DNA from 2 places in the Enterobacter cloacae complex sp. HYC074_NIDB genome. Region 1 is predicted to be linked to the other one. Evidence: predicted binding sites of a transcription regulator. Region 1 holds the regulator's gene; the other holds the start of a gene.
What was found. Region 1 encodes PurR, which represses purine synthesis genes. Its sites were predicted from a motif close to CANGCAAACGTTTGCNTG; they were not measured.

Region 1 (7,953 bases):
CGTTTTCGTGGTTTTTATCCCGTTGTCATTGATGTTGAAACAGCCGGATTTAACGCTAAAACCGATGCGCTGCTTGAGATTGCCGCCATCACGCTGAAGATGGATGAACAGGGCTGGCTTGTACCGGACACCACGCTGCATTTCCACGTTGAACCCTTTGAAGGGGCAAACTTACAGCCAGAGGCGCTGGCCTTTAACGGTATCGATCCGACAAACCCGCTGCGCGGGGCGGTAAGCGAATACGAGGCGCTGCACGCCATTTTCAAAATGGTGCGCAAAGGCATGAAAGAGAATGACTGTAGCCGCGCCATCATGGTAGCCCACAACGCTACGTTCGATCACAGCTTCACCATGGCTGCCGCCGAGCGCGCCTCGCTAAAGCGTAATCCATTTCATCCGTTTGTGACCTTCGACACCGCCGCGCTGAGCGGCCTGGCGCTGGGGCAAACCGTGCTCTCGAAAGCCTGCATCACGGCGGGTATTGCGTTTGACGGTACCCAGGCGCATTCCGCGTTATACGACACCGAGCGTACGGCGGAGCTGTTCTGTGAGATCGTCAACCGCTGGAAACGTCTGGGCGGCTGGCCGCTGCCGATGGGCGACGAGGCCGATCTTCAATCGTAGGTTGGGTTATCAACAGCCCCACAGGACAAAAAAAAGCGACCAACATAATGTGGTCGCTTTTTTATAGCCGCAGAAAACTTATTCTGCGTCCGGCTCTTCGGTTTTATACTTCGCCGCAGTCTCTTTGATCAGCTGTTGCAGTTCGCCGCGCTGATACATTTCAATCAGGATATCGCATCCGCCAACCAGTTCACCATCAACCCACAGCTGTGGGAAGGTCGGCCAGTTTGCGTATTTTGGCAATTCAGCGCGAATGTCCGGGTTTTGCAGGATATCAACGTAAGCAAAACGCTCACCACAGGCGGACAGCGCCTGAACCGCTTGCGCGGAGAAGCCGCAGCTTGGCAGCTTCGGAGAACCTTTCATGTACAGGAGAATCGGGTTTTCAGCGATCTGGCGCTGAATTTTTTCAATAGTGGTGCTCATGTCTTGCTTCCTTTAACTTCTGTTACGGCATCAGTCTGACATTGTAGCGGGTCAGGCCGACATCGGAAAATAACATTTTTGTCACGTCTAATTATTTTATCGCTTATCGCATAAAGTTGCATTGCTAATGTCGTTTATCGCCAGACGGGGTGCGGTTTTGCTTAAGGAGCGAACAGGAGTGCGTCAGAATGGTGAATTTTTTTGCACTTGCTAACGAAACATAATTTTTGAATGAAAAATGCTATTAACTTCTTCTGATTTTATGGATTAGAATCGACAGGTTTTGTAAATCTCACGCGGGTATGCATTGTGGCCTGCATTTATCAGGGGACTGCCCAGTGGCGCGGATAACTAAAATCTCGATGACGCTCTGTGCTTTACTGTTTACCACACTCTCATTTACGCCAGCGGCGAACGCCTCTGAACAGGCGCGGCATTCTGCTGTACAAAAAACGCATCTGGCAAAATCCACAGAACGTAAGAAAAAAACCACCAGTAAAACAGTAAAGAAGAAAACCACCGCTCAGACCAAAAAGACCGCCTCCAGTAAAACCAAAACTCTCCGTTCCGGCACGCACAAAACCACCCGAACAACCGCCAGCCTGGTGAATGAAAAATGCACCGTGCGCAAAGGCCATAAAACGAAATGCGCAAAAGTGACGAAGCTGGCTGACGTGCATAAAGCGCGTATGCAGAAAGCGCAAAAAACGGCGATGAACAAACTGATGGGGCAAATAGGTAAACCGTATCGCTGGGGTGGCACCTCTCCGCGCACCGGTTTTGACTGTAGTGGGCTGGTTTATTATGCCTATAAAGATCTGGTGAAGTTTCGCATTCCACGCACCGCCAATGAGATGTACCATCTGCGCGACGCCGCCCCTGTAAACCGTGGCGAACTGCAAAATGGCGACCTGGTGTTCTTCCGCACCCAGGGACGCGGTACGGCAGATCACGTTGGGGTGTATGTGGGTAACGGTAAATTTATCCAGTCACCGCGCAGCGGTCAGGACATTCAGATCACCTCTCTCAGCGAAGATTATTGGGTGCGCCACTATGTGGGTGCGCGCCGCGTGATGACGCCAAAAACCATCCGCTAGCCCCTGCCCTGCCGCCCTTGTGGCAGGGTAAGTTCCTCTTTTGCATACCCTTTCAATTTGCTATCCTGTCCTTGTTGTCTGTAGGGTTATTGGCAACGTATAAAACTATAAGGAGAGAAGCAATGTCGTTCGAATTACCTGCACTACCGTATGCAAAAGACGCCCTGGCCCCGCATATTTCCGCGGAAACCCTGGAGTACCATTACGGCAAGCATCACCAGACCTATGTCACCAACCTGAATAACCTGATCAAGGGCACCGATTTTGAAGGCAAAACGCTGGAAGAGATCGTGCGCAGTTCAGACGGCGGCGTATTCAACAACGCCGCACAGGTGTGGAACCACACCTTCTACTGGCACTGCCTGGCCCCGAATGCAGGCGGAGAACCTGACGGTGAGCTGGCGGCAGCGATTAACGCCGCGTTCGGCAGTTTCGCGGATTTTAAAGCGAAGTTTACTGACGCAGCCGTTAAAAACTTTGGCTCCGGCTGGACCTGGCTGGTAAAAGAGGCTGATGGCAAACTGGCTATCGTTTCCACTTCTAATGCGGGTACCCCTCTGACCACCAGCGCCACGCCGCTGATGACCGTGGACGTATGGGAACACGCCTATTACATTGATTACCGTAATGCGCGCCCGAACTACCTGGAACACTTCTGGGCACTGGTTAACTGGGAATTTGTTGCGAAGAACTTCGCCGCGTAAGAGACACGCAGAAGGGGCAGCCCTTCTGCGTTTTTGTTTATTCCGCCGTACACACCGCTTGAGGCTGTTTACGACCAGACATTATCACCAGCAGCAGGCCGAGTGCGGCAATGATCGCCCCCATCACCGGCACAAAGCTATAACCCAAACCACCGGAGATCACCGCCCCGCCCGCTGCGGCCCCCAGCGCATTGCCCAGGTTAAACGCACCGATATTCACCGATGAAGAGAGCCCCGGCGCTTCGTGTGCAACGCGCATTACGCGCATCTGCAACGGTGGCACCACGGCAAAGGTTGCGGCGCCCCACACCACCATGGCAATCGCGGCACCCACTTCGTTACGCGCCAGCCACGGAATCGCCACCATGATGACAATCAGCAGCGTTAAAAAACCTTTCAGCGTCCCACTCACGGAGCGGTCGGCAAATTTCCCGCCGAGATAGTTGCCAATCGAGAACCCGACACCAATCAGCACCAGCATCGCGGTAACAAAGAGTGGCGTTGCGTGGGTTATGTCGTGCAGCACCGGGGAGATATAGGTGTAGAGCGTAAACATCGCCCCGGCCCCCAGCACCGTGGTGAGCAGCGCGGACAACACCTGAGGACGCATCAGCACCGCCAGCTCTTTACGTACTTCCGGACGTTCTCCAGCACTTCCTTTCGGCAGTGAGAAGAACAGCGCAACCATCGCGACCACGCCCAGTCCGGCGGTTGCGAGGAAAGACATACGCCAGCCGATGGCTTCTCCCAGCCAGGTGGCGGCGGGAACGCCGCCGATATTAGCGATGGTGAGGCCCATAAACATAGTGGCTACCGCGCTGGCCTGCTTATGTTTTGGCACCACGCTGGCAGCAACAACCGAGCCCAGTCCGAAGAAGGCGCCATGGTTGAGGCTGGTAAGAATGCGCGAAAGCATCAGAGTGGTGTAATCGGGCGAAATCGCGGAAAACACATTGCCGAGAGTGAAAATCGCCATCAGGAAAATCAGCGCGTTGCGGCGCGCACGGTGCGAAAGCAGCAGCGTCATCAGCGGCGCGCCCACCATCACGCCGATCGCGTAGGCGCTAATTAACATACCGGCCGCAGGGATAGAGACGTCTACCCCCCGGGCGATAACAGGCAATAACCCCATCGGGGAGAATTCAGTGGTGCCAATCCCAAAGGCGCCAATCGCCAGGGCCAGCAGGGGAAAATTGATTTTCATGAAGAGGCTCCGGATACCGTGCCATAACCCGGCACAGAACTAAGAAGTCAAAAGCATGACATCAATCACAAAAAATGAGAAGTTAACATTTTGGCAAAAGATTTTTGCCGGAGAGGTAACAATAGCGGCAAGAGAGGGAGAAGGTTCTCCCTCCGCCTGAATCAGTGCAGTGCAGCGGTTAAACCACCGGCAACAATCAGAGCAAGAACAACAATGGTGGTAAACAGCGAAAACTTCAGATCGGTACTCATCAATTTTTCTCCTTTTATTCACCCTACGAAAAGTGAGCTTGCTCATTTTTACACAGTTCAGGTCAAAAATCTTCCAGGATTTAAACGGATATCCACTTTACCTCTTCCCCTTTTCATCAAGATAGGACAAAATTCCACGCTAAATTTATTAGCGTACCGGCCACTGACCCCCTCCTGACGTCCTGTGTCGTTTTCCCGGCGTGTCGCAACTCATGTTTGCGTAATATGGGTGAGAGAAGGCAAACGTTTACCTTCAATTTTTTCAGGAGCTTAGGATATGGTCTGGAGTGACATTTAATGGCAACAATTAAAGACGTAGCAAAACGCGCAAACGTTTCCACTACAACCGTATCACATGTTATTAACAAAACGCGTTTCGTCGCTGAAGAGACGCGTAATGCCGTCTGGGCGGCAATCAAAGAACTGCACTACTCGCCAAGTGCCGTCGCCCGCAGCCTGAAGGTTAATCACACCAAATCGATTGGCCTGCTGGCCACCAGCAGTGAAGCGGCCTATTTTGCTGAAATCATCGAAGCCGTTGAAAAAAACTGCTTCCAGAAAGGCTATACCCTGATTCTGGGCAATGCGTGGAACAACATTGAAAAACAGCGCGCTTACCTGTCAATGATGGCGCAAAAGCGCGTCGACGGTCTTCTGGTAATGTGTTCTGAATACCCTGAGTCGGTCCTTTCCATGCTGGAAGAGTATCGCCACATTCCGATGGTGGTCATGGACTGGGGCGAGGCGCGCGCAGACTTCACCGACTCCGTTATTGATAACGCCTTTGAAGGCGGCTACATGGCGGGGCGTTATCTGGTAGAACGCGGTCATCGTGAAATTGGCGTGATCCCGGGACCTCTGGAGCGTAACACCGGTGCTGGCCGTCTGGCCGGTTTCATGAAAGCGATGGAAGAGGCGCTGATCACCGTGCCGGAAAACTGGATTGTTCAGGGCGACTTCGAGCCGGAGTCAGGCTATCGCGCCATGCAGCAGATCGTCTCCCAGCCGCATCGCCCTACCGCGGTGTTCTGCGGCGGTGACATCATGGCGATGGGCGCGCTATGCGCGGCAGATGAACTCGGCCTGCGCGTCCCCCAGGATATCTCGGTGATCGGCTATGACAACGTGCGCAACGCCCGCTTCTTTACCCCGGCGCTGACCACCATTCACCAGCCGAAAGATTCGCTGGGTGAAACGGCCTTCAACATGCTTCTGGACAGGATCGTCAACAAGCGTGAACAGTCCCAGTCCATTGAAGTTCACCCGCGCCTGATAGAACGCCGTTCCGTTGCGGACGGTCCGTTCCGCGACTACCGTCGTTAATCACTTTCCGGGGCCAGCTATGCTGGTTCCCGCAACCACTCCCGGTTCAGCGTTTCGCTGTCTCCCAGATAATCCAGCAGCCAGGCCATGGCGGGCGAGACGTCGTTTTGCTGCCACGTCAGACAGCATGCGGCATCCGGGAAGGGGTTTTCCAGCGTCAGAGCCACCCACTCTCCCGCGTCGATGCGCGGGCGCGCAAAATGCACCGGCACCATGCCAACGCACAGCCCCGCGCTCAGACAGGTGGCTGACGACTCCCAGTCCGGCGCGACCACGCGGCGCTGATTATCCAGCAACCAGGTAATGCGCTTGGGCAGCGAGCGGGAGGTATCTTCCAGCACCAGCGAGGGCCAGTTGCGTAATGTGTCATCGCTCAGCGGCCCTTCCAGCGCTGCCAGCGGGTGATCGCGCGCGACCACGCAGGTCCAGCTCAGCATGCCCATGTCGCGAAACGCGTAGCGCCCACCAACCGGGATCGCCTGGGTTGCACCAATCGCCATCTCCGCCCTGCCGTCCGCCAGCGCATCCCAGACGCCGTTGAACACTTCCTGCGAAACACGCAGTTCGACGTCGGAAAAATGACGATAGAAATCGACGATCATCTGCCGGGTCCGCTCCGGCTTAACAATGTTATCCACCGCGATAGCGAGATGCCCGCGCCAGCCGTTGGCGATCTGCTGGCACTGCTCACGGGTGATCTGCATTTTTTTGATGACAGACCGCCCTTCCTTCAAAAACCACGCTCCGGCAGGCGTGAGCTCCACGTCGCGATGACGCCGCTCGAACAGCGGCACCGCCAGCCACGCTTCCAGCTGACGCACCGTGTAACTGATCGCCGAGGGAACGCGATGCAGCTCCTGGGCGGCGCCGGTAAAGCTGCCGTTACGCGCCACGGCATCAACCACTTCAAGGGAATAATCTGACCACATCTTTAGCCTGCAAATTTTTTGAATGCACCCGCCAAATATTAGCGTTTCACAAGCCGCTTTGCACTCCCTACACTCTGCGCCAACGTACACCTGCCTCCTCAGGAGAAAAAAAGTGCAACCCAGGAAAGGATTTTTAGTCTGGCTCGGCGGCTTAAGCGTGCTGGGCTTTTTGGCGACCGATATGTATCTGCCCGCGTTCGCCGCGATGCAGGAAGATTTGCAAACCCCTGCCGCCGCCATCAGCGCCAGTTTGAGTTTGTTCCTCGCCGGTTTTGCTTTTGCGCAATTGCTGTGGGGGCCGCTCTCGGATCGTTTTGGCCGTAAACCCGTCCTGTTGTTGGGGCTGGCGATTTTTGCCGCAGGCTGTCTGGGCATGCTGTGGGTCCGCGATGCCGCCTGGCTGCTGGCGCTGCGCTTTATTCAGGCGGTCGGTGTCTGTGCCGCTGCGGTGACCTGGCAGGCGCTGGTAACCGATTACTACCCCGCCTCGCGCACTAACCGTATATTCGCCACCATTATGCCCCTGGTCGGCCTGTCGCCGGCGCTTGCCCCGTTACTGGGAAGCTGGATCCTGGCGCATTTCGACTGGCAGGCCATTTTCGCCACGCTCTTTGCTATTACGCTGGTCCTGATGCTGCCCGCGTTCGGGCTTAAACCGGCGCATAAAAAAGAGACGCATCCGGACGCGAAGCCCATCACCTTTACCTCTTTACTGCGGTCGAAAGCCTATCGCGGTAACGTGCTGATTTATGCCGCCTGCTCTGCCAGCTTCTTTGCCTGGCTGACCGGTTCGCCGTTCATTCTGCATGACATGGGCTACAGCCCGGCGGCTATCGGCCTGAGCTATGTACCACAGACCATCGCCTTCCTGGTGGGTGGCTATGGCTGTCGCGCCGCGCTGCAAAAATGGGAAGGCCAACAGATGCTGCCCTGGCTGCTGGTGCTGTATGCGCTAAGCGTGATTGCGACCTGGGCTGTCGGCTTTATTCCCGGCGCCGGGCTTGCAGAAATTTTGATTCCGTTCTGCGTCATGGCGATCGCTAACGGGGCCATCTACCCTATCGTTGTAGCCCAGGCGTTGCGTCCATTTCCGCAGGCGACAGGCCGCGCTGCCGCGCTGCAAAATACCCTGCAACTTGGCCTGTGCTTCCTGGCAAGTCTCGTGGTCTCTGCGTTGATTGCAACCCCGCTGCTCACCACTACCAGCGTGATGCTGATCACCGTTGCGCTGGCGGGATTGGGCTATCGCATGCAGTCCTCCGCGCTTCGCGAGCAGAATGACAATGCACAAACCGAAACGTCGCACGCCTGATTGCGCGGGAAACTATGTTAAAAACCAGTGATTAGGTAGCTAACAATTTTCTGTTGAATCACCAAATTTTGCGGCCTATACTG
Region 2 (7,953 bases), 1.3 Mb from region 1:
CGCCAGTTTAGCCAGACGCGCATCGGCGAAGCCTTTACGCTTCAGCATACGCAGGAAGTCAGCGTCCAGGCCGTTGATGCCCAGCTCCGCCACTTTCTCTTCCAGACGCACCAGCTCTTCAATCTGCACCAGGAACCAGCGGTCAATGTTAGTCAGGTTAAATACACCGTCGACGGACAGGCCCGCGCGGAAGGCATCGGCGATGTACCAGATACGCTCTGCGCCCGCGTCTTTCAGCTCACGGCGGATTTTGGTCAGCGCTTCCGGGTCGTCCAGGCTGACTTTCGGGTCAAAGCCGGTCGCGCCCACTTCCAGGCCACGCAGCGCTTTTTGCAGGGATTCCTGCTGCGTGCGGCCAATCGCCATGACTTCACCAACAGATTTCATCTGGGTGGTCAGACGGTCGTTGGCGCCGGCGAATTTCTCGAAGTTAAAGCGAGGAATTTTAGTCACAACGTAGTCGATGGACGGTTCGAAGGACGCTGGGGTGCGGCCACCGGTGATGTCGTTCATCAGCTCGTCAAGGGTGTAACCCACCGCCAGTTTCGCCGCCACCTTCGCAATCGGGAAGCCGGTGGCTTTGGAGGCCAGCGCGGAGGAACGGGACACGCGCGGGTTCATTTCGATAACAATCAGACGGCCGGTTTTCGGGTTCACCGAGAACTGCACGTTAGAGCCGCCGGTTTCCACGCCGATTTCACGCAGTACCGCCATCGAGGCGTTACGCATGATTTGGTACTCTTTGTCGGTCAGCGTCTGAGCTGGCGCAACGGTGATAGAGTCGCCGGTGTGGATCCCCATCGCGTCAAAGTTTTCGATGGAGCAGACGATGATGCAGTTGTCGTTTTTATCACGCACCACTTCCATCTCGTACTCTTTCCAGCCAATCAGCGATTCATCAATCAGCAGCTCTTTGGTTGGGGAGAGATCCAGGCCGCGCTCACAAATCTCTTCAAACTCTTCGCGGTTGTAGGCAATGCCGCCGCCGGTGCCGCCCATGGTGAACGATGGACGGATGATGCACGGATAGCCCACTTCAGCCGCAACGGCCAGCGCTTCTTCCATATTGTGCGCGATACCGGAACGCGCGGTATCAAGGCCAATTTTTTTCATTGCCACGTCGAAGCGGCGACGGTCTTCTGCTTTATCAATCGCGTCGGCGGTCGCACCGATCATGGTCACGCCGAACTCTTCCAGCACGCCCTGACGCTCCAGCTCCAGCGCACAGTTCAGCGCCGTCTGGCCGCCCATGGTCGGCAGCACCGCGTCCGGACGCTCTTTCTCGATAATTTTGCGTACCACTTCCCAGTGAATTGGCTCGATGTAGGTCGCATCCGCCATTTCCGGGTCGGTCATGATGGTGGCCGGGTTAGAGTTCACCAGAATGACGCGGTAACCCTCTTCACGCAGGGCTTTACACGCCTGCGCGCCAGAGTAGTCAAATTCACAGGCCTGGCCGATGACAATCGGGCCAGCGCCAAGGATCAGGATGCTTTTTATGTCTGTACGTTTTGGCATGGTCTTCTCAGCTCCTGATTATTTAGCGATCTTACGGTATTGCTCAATAAGTTCGATGAAGTGATCGAACAGCGGTGCGGCATCGTGTGGGCCCGGGCTGGCTTCAGGGTGGCCCTGGAAGCTGAACGCAGGTTTATCGGTACGATGGATACCCTGCAAGGTACCATCGAACAGTGATTTGTGCGTCACGCGCAGGTTAGCCGGCATCGTCGCTTCATCCACAGCGAAGCCGTGGTTCTGCGCGGTGATCATCACCGTGTTGTTGTCGATATCTTTCACCGGGTGGTTACCACCGTGGTGGCCGAACTTCATCTTGACGGTGTTCGCTCCGCTCGCCAGCGCCAGCAGCTGATGGCCGAGACAGATGCCGAATACCGGGATATCGGTTTCAAGGAAGGACTTGATGGCGTCGATAGCGTAGTCGCACGGCGCCGGGTCGCCAGGACCGTTAGAGAGGAAGATGCCGTCCGGGTTCATCTTCAGAACATCTTCCGCAGACGTTTGTGCCGGGACGACCGTCAGGCGGCAGCCACGGTCAACCAGCATACGCAGGATGTTGCGCTTGGCGCCAAAATCGTAGGCCACCACGTGGAACGGCAGCTCGCTTTCCGGTTTCGCTTCCGGCAGGCCGCCTTCCAGCGTCCAGCTACCCTGCGTCCAGCTGTAGGCTTCCGCCGTGGTCACTTCTTTCGCCAGGTCCATACCGTTCAGACCCGGGAAGGCTTTCGCTTTTTCCAGCGCCAGCGTCGCATCGAGGTTATCCCCTGCGATGATACAACCGTTTTGTGCGCCCTTCTCGCGCAGCAGACGCGTCAGCTTACGGGTATCGATATCGGCAATCGCCACAATGTTATGGCGCTTCAGGTAAGAAGAGAGGTCTTCGGTGTTGCGGAAGTTGCTGGCAATCAGCGGCAGGTCGCGAATGACCAGGCCTTGCGCATGTACCTGAGAGGATTCTTCGTCAGCCGCATTGGTGCCGACATTGCCGATATGAGGATAAGTAAGAGTAACGATTTGGCGAGAATAGGAAGGATCAGTGAGGATTTCTTGATAACCGGTCATTGAAGTATTGAAAACGACTTCCCCAACCGCCGAACCCGTTGCCCCTATGGCCCGACCGATAAACTGGGTTCCGTCTTCCAGAACCAATAGCGCTGACTTAATCAAAACACCCTCCAGAGAATATTCACTCACTTTATTTGCATATTAATTCATAACCATATCATGGATCAATGCAAATGTGTTGCCAGCGGATTTTTGGCAAACGGCGGCATTCTGGGGATTTGCCATGTAAAAGTCAACTTAAAACGGGAGTTTTGTTTATTCTTTTGCAAGCCTGGCATCTGGAATGGGATTTAATGGGCAAAAAGATCAGGTAAATCATTCCGGAAAACGCTTGCGCGGCAGGTTTGTTAGAATTTTAGGGAGGCGGGTGACAAAAAGTGGACCAGATGGTCAAAATTTACATATATTTCACAGAAAAATGGCACATCAATAAGCTTTATACCGCCTAAGCATTATTTTTTATCTAAAACGGATAAAATAAGAGGGCAATAAATTATTGCCCCATGCAATCAAGTAATTACGACTGCAATAACCACATCACGATGGGTAATATCGCTTACAAATTATTGAGATCAAGCACATCTCGCATATCAAAAAGACCCTTTTCCTTCGCGTTAAGCCACAAAGCGGCGCGAACTGCACCATTCGCAAACGTCATGCGGCTTGACGCTTTGTGGGTAATCTCAACACGTTCGCCAATATCGGCGAACATCGCCGTATGTTCACCGACGATATCGCCTGCACGAACGGTTGCGAAACCAATTGTCCCGGGCACGCGTTCGCCGGTATGTCCTTCACGGGTATAGACCGCGCACTCTTTTAAATCTTTATCAAGTGCATGAGCAATCGCTTCGCCCATCGCCAGCGCCGTGCCTGATGGAGCATCAACTTTATAGCGGTGGTGTGCTTCAACAATCTCAATGTCGGTATAATTGCCCATCACCTTCGCTGCCTTTTCCAGCAGTTTCAGCATGACGTTAACGCCGACGCTAAAGTTCGCAGCGAAGACAATCGCAATGTCGGTGGCTGCGTCCTGAATGGCCTGTTTACCGGCATCATCGAAACCAGTGGTACCAATCACCATCCCTTTACCGTGCTGACGGCAAAACGCCAGATGAGCCAGCGTGCCTTCCGGACGGGTAAAGTCGATGAACACATCAAAGTCTTCTTTCACTGCCTCAAGGCTGCTCTGTACGGTTACGCCTGTCTTGCCCGCGCCCGCCAGTTCGCCTGCATCGGCTCCCAGCAGGGATGAACCCTCACGCTCCAGCGCCGCGCCGAGTGCCACGCCATCCATCTGTAGTGCCGCCTGAATCAGCTGGCGACCCATACGTCCACCCGCGCCCGCAATAGCAACGCGGATCTGTGCATCATGCATAGTTATTCTCTTACGTTAAAATGATGTAAACCGTTTTCAGATTAACCAGCCTTGGCAAAGCCTGCCAACTGAAAACACCGATAATTAGAATTTAACGTGAAACCGACTTAAATATCAGTAAAAGACATGATTTTGTCGTCACGATAAAGTTTGGGGTAAAAAAAAGGCCAGCACAGGAGGTGCTGGCCTTTCATCAGATAAAGAACTATTCCACTTCTCGCGCGTCAATACGCAACTCTTTCGGCACTTCAAAGACAATGTTCTCTTCGCGGCCTTCCAGCGGCACCGCTTCGCCACCGCCCAGCTCTTGCAGGCGGGCAATGACGTTCTGCACCAGAATATCCGGCGCTGAAGCGCCTGCGGTAACACCGACGCAGACCGCGTTTTTCACCCACGCTTCCTGAATGTCCGTTGCGTCGTCGATTAAAAACGCCGCTTTCCCCATACGCTGCGCCAGTTCGGCCAGACGGTTAGAGTTAGAGGAGTTTTTCGAGCCGACCACCAGCACCACGTCCGCCTGTTCAGCCAGCGCGCGCACGGCTTCCTGACGGTTGGTGGTTGCGTAGCAGATATCATCTTTGCGCGGCCCGACGATTTTCGGGAAGCGCTGGCGCAGGGCGTCAATCACGTCTGAGGTGTCGTCCACGGAAAGCGTCGTCTGGGTCATAAACGACAGTCGGGCTTCGTTTTTCACATTCAGCGTAAAGACGTCTTCCGGTGACTCAACCAGATACATGCCCCCTTCCGGGTTGCTGTACTGGCCCATGGTGCCTTCCACTTCCGGGTGACCGGCGTGACCAATCAGAATTGACTCTTCACCGCGACGGCTGGCGCGCGCCACTTCCATATGCACTTTGGTCACCAGCGGACAGGTGGCATCGAAAACGGTCAGATCGCGGTTTTTCGCCTCGTTGCGTACCGCCTGCGAGACGCCGTGCGCGGAGAAGATGAGAATTGCGCCGTCCGGCACTTCGCTGATCTGCTCGATAAAAATCGCACCGCGCTCGCGCAGGCTGTCGACCACGTAGCGGTTGTGCACCACTTCGTGACGCACGTAAATCGGCGCGCCGTAAATCTCCAGCGCGTTTTCAACAATGCTGATAGCGCGGTCTACACCGGCGCAAAAACCGCGCGGGTTAGCCAACAGGATCTGCATTTCAGGCCTCCAGTGCCGGATCGATCTCCAGCACTTCTACATCAAAATGGACAGTGCGCCCGGCAAGCGGATGGTTGAAGTCAACGGTAATCGAGTCGCCGTTGATTTCGCGGATCACGCCAGGCATTTCGCTGCCGTCCATAGCGGTAAAGAGCATAATTGCCCCGATCTCCGGTTCACCCGCGTCCATAAACTCACGACGGGAGAAGTACTGGATCAGATCCGGGCTTGGCACGCCAAACGCGGCATCCGGCTCCAGCGAAAAGGCTTTTTTCTCACCCTCTTTCAGACCGAGAAGCTGCTGCTCAAGACCTTCAGACAGGGAGGTATCGCCAAGACGAAACAGGGCTGGTTTGCCGTTGTTGCGGGTGGATTCGGCCGTAGAGCCGTCATCCAGCTTCAGCGTAAAGTGAACGAGAACCGCGCTGTTGCTCTGTACGGATTTAGACATGCAAATTGCTCGCTTGTTTTGGGTCACCTGTTGCCCGGTGGCGCTACGCTTACCGGGCCTACGGGGGCCACAAATTCTGTAGGCCGGGATCGCTACGCGTCACCCGGCTGGTTTTGTTACGCCTGCTCTTTCGCTGCTGGTTTAGGCAAGAAGCCTTCCAGCACGATTAACGCCGCACCAACGCATATTGCGCTATCGGCGAGGTTAAAGGTCGCGAAGTGCCAGTCGCCGACGTAGAAGTCGATCATATCGACCACAAAGCCGTGCCACAGGCGGTCAAACAGGTTACCCAGCGCGCCGCCAATGATCAGCGCGTAGGCGATGTTATTCAGCTTTTGCGTGGCCTTCGAGCGGTACATCAGCACCGCCAGCACGACGCAGATACCGATAGCGATACCCGCGAAGAACCAGCGCTGCCAGCCACCGCTGTCGGCAAGGAAACTAAACGCCGCACCGTAGTTGCGGGCGTAGTGCAGGTTAAGCGACGGGAACAGCGGGACCGTATCCCCCAGAGCGAAATTCTGGAGGATCAGGAACTTGCTGCCCAAATCAATAATCAGCACCACTACCACCAGCCACAGCCAGCGCAGTCCTGTTGAACAGAGAGTTTTACTCATCAGGCAAACTTACGTTTTTCGCCGTCACCGGCGACGTTGCTTACACAGCGTCCGCAGATGTCTGCGTGTTCCGCCACCTGACCGACATCGGTAGTGTAATGCCAGCAACGCGGGCATTTCTCACCGTCGGCTTTGCTCAGTGCGACCTTCAGTCCTTTGAGCAGTTCGCTCTGCTGAGCATCAGCAGACGCCTCGGCATAATCCGCAACTTTCGCACCGGAGGTCAACAGGACAAATCGTAATTCATCGCCCAGCGCGGTCAGCTTCGCGGCCAGCTCAGGCTCCGCGTACAGGGTCACCGTCGCTTCCAGAGAGCCACCGACTTTCTTGTCAGCGCGCGCCTGCTCGATAACCTTGTTCACTTCGCCACGCACTTTCAGCAGCTCGTCCCAATAGGCATCGTTCATCGCTTCGGTGCTGGAGAGATCGAACAGACCTTCATACCACTCGCCGGTGAAGACATACTTCTCACGGTCGCCCGGCAGGTAACCCCAGATTTCATCCGCGGTGAAGGACATGATCGGCGCCATCCAGCGCACCAGCGCTTCTGCGATGTGGTACAGCGCAGACTGACAGCTGCGGCGCGCCACGCTGTCCGCTTTCGCGGTGTACTGACGGTCTTTAATGATGTCGAGGTAGAACGAGCCCATCTCGATGGAGCAGAAGCGCATCAGGCGCTGCACCACTTCGTGGAAATCGTAAGACTCATACGCTTTCAGGATATCTTCCTGCGCCGCTTTCGCGCAGCCTACCGCCCAGCGATCGAGCACGACCATCTCTTCTGGCTTCACCATATCTTTTACCGGATCGAACCCGTTCAGGTTCGCCAGCAGGAAGCGCGCGGTGTTACGGATACGACGATAGCTGTCGGCAGCACGCTTCAGGATCTCGTCAGACACCGCCATTTCGCCGGTGTAGTCGGTAGAGGCTACCCACAGACGCAGGATGTCCGCGCCCAGCTTGTTCATTACGTCCTGCGGCGAAACGGTGTTACCGATGGACTTGGACATCTTACGGCCCTGACCATCCACGGTGAAGCCGTGAGTCAGTACCTGACGGTAAGGTGCTTTGCCCTTCATGGCGGTGGAGATCATCAGGGATGACATGAACCAGCCGCGGTGTTGGTCGGAGCCTTCGAGATACATGTCGGCAGCGTGACCGGCGAACTCAGGGCGCACGTCAACCACAGAGGCATGGGTTGAACCGGAGTCGAACCACACGTCCAGGGTATCCGGCACTTTCTCGTAGTTGTCCGCGTCCGCGCCCAGGATGTCGCGGGCGTCGAGATCCCACCACGCCTGAATGCCGTCAACTTCAACGCGTTTCGCCACTTCTTCCATCAGTTCCAGGGTGTTCGGATGCAGTTCCTGCGTCTCTTTGTGCACGAACAGCGACATCGGCACGCCCCAGGTGCGCTGACGGGAGATACACCAGTCAGGACGGTTAGCCACCATGGATTCGATACGCGCCTGGCCCCAGTCCGGGATCCACTGCACGCCTTTGATCTCTTTCAGAGACTGCTCGCGCAGGCCCTTCTGATCCATGCTGACGAACCACTGCGGGGTCGCACGGAAGATGATTGGCGTCTTGTGACGCCAGCAGCACGGATAGCTGTGCTGCATTTTTTCAACGTGCAGCAGCGCGCCGCTGGTGCGCAGCATGTCGACAATAATGTCGTTCGCTTTGAAGACGTTGATGCCGTCCAGCGCCGGGTAGGTGCCAGGCAGGTAAGAGCCGTCCGGCCCAACCGGGTTGGCGATTTCCAGAC

Region 2: a site for PurR is predicted at 2,904-2,921, ahead of carA (glutamine-hydrolyzing carbamoyl-phosphate synthase small subunit). Genes of this name have one in related genera too.

What each region holds. Positions count from the first base shown of each region.
Region 1 covers NZ_CP114214.1:2,099,986-2,107,938, reverse strand. Annotated here, with positions in the region: gene rnt (ribonuclease T) at 1-624, shown strand, start outside; gene grxD (monothiol glutaredoxin 4) at 703-1,050, opposite strand; gene O1724_RS10440 (C40 family peptidase) at 1,389-2,147, shown strand; gene sodB (superoxide dismutase [Fe]) at 2,270-2,851, shown strand; gene O1724_RS10430 (MFS transporter) at 2,889-4,055, opposite strand; gene cydH (cytochrome bd-I oxidase subunit CydH) at 4,217-4,306, opposite strand; gene purR (HTH-type transcriptional repressor PurR) at 4,604-5,629, shown strand; gene punR (DNA-binding transcriptional activator PunR) at 5,647-6,558, opposite strand; gene punC (purine nucleoside transporter PunC) at 6,671-7,870, shown strand.
Region 2 covers NZ_CP114214.1:763,396-771,348, reverse strand. Annotated here, with positions in the region: gene carB (carbamoyl-phosphate synthase large subunit) at 1-1,518, opposite strand, end outside; gene carA (glutamine-hydrolyzing carbamoyl-phosphate synthase small subunit) at 1,537-2,685, opposite strand; gene dapB (4-hydroxy-tetrahydrodipicolinate reductase) at 3,140-3,961, opposite strand; gene ispH (4-hydroxy-3-methylbut-2-enyl diphosphate reductase) at 4,167-5,117, opposite strand; gene fkpB (FKBP-type peptidyl-prolyl cis-trans isomerase) at 5,119-5,568, opposite strand; gene lspA (signal peptidase II) at 5,685-6,185, opposite strand; gene ileS (isoleucine--tRNA ligase) at 6,185-7,953, opposite strand, start outside.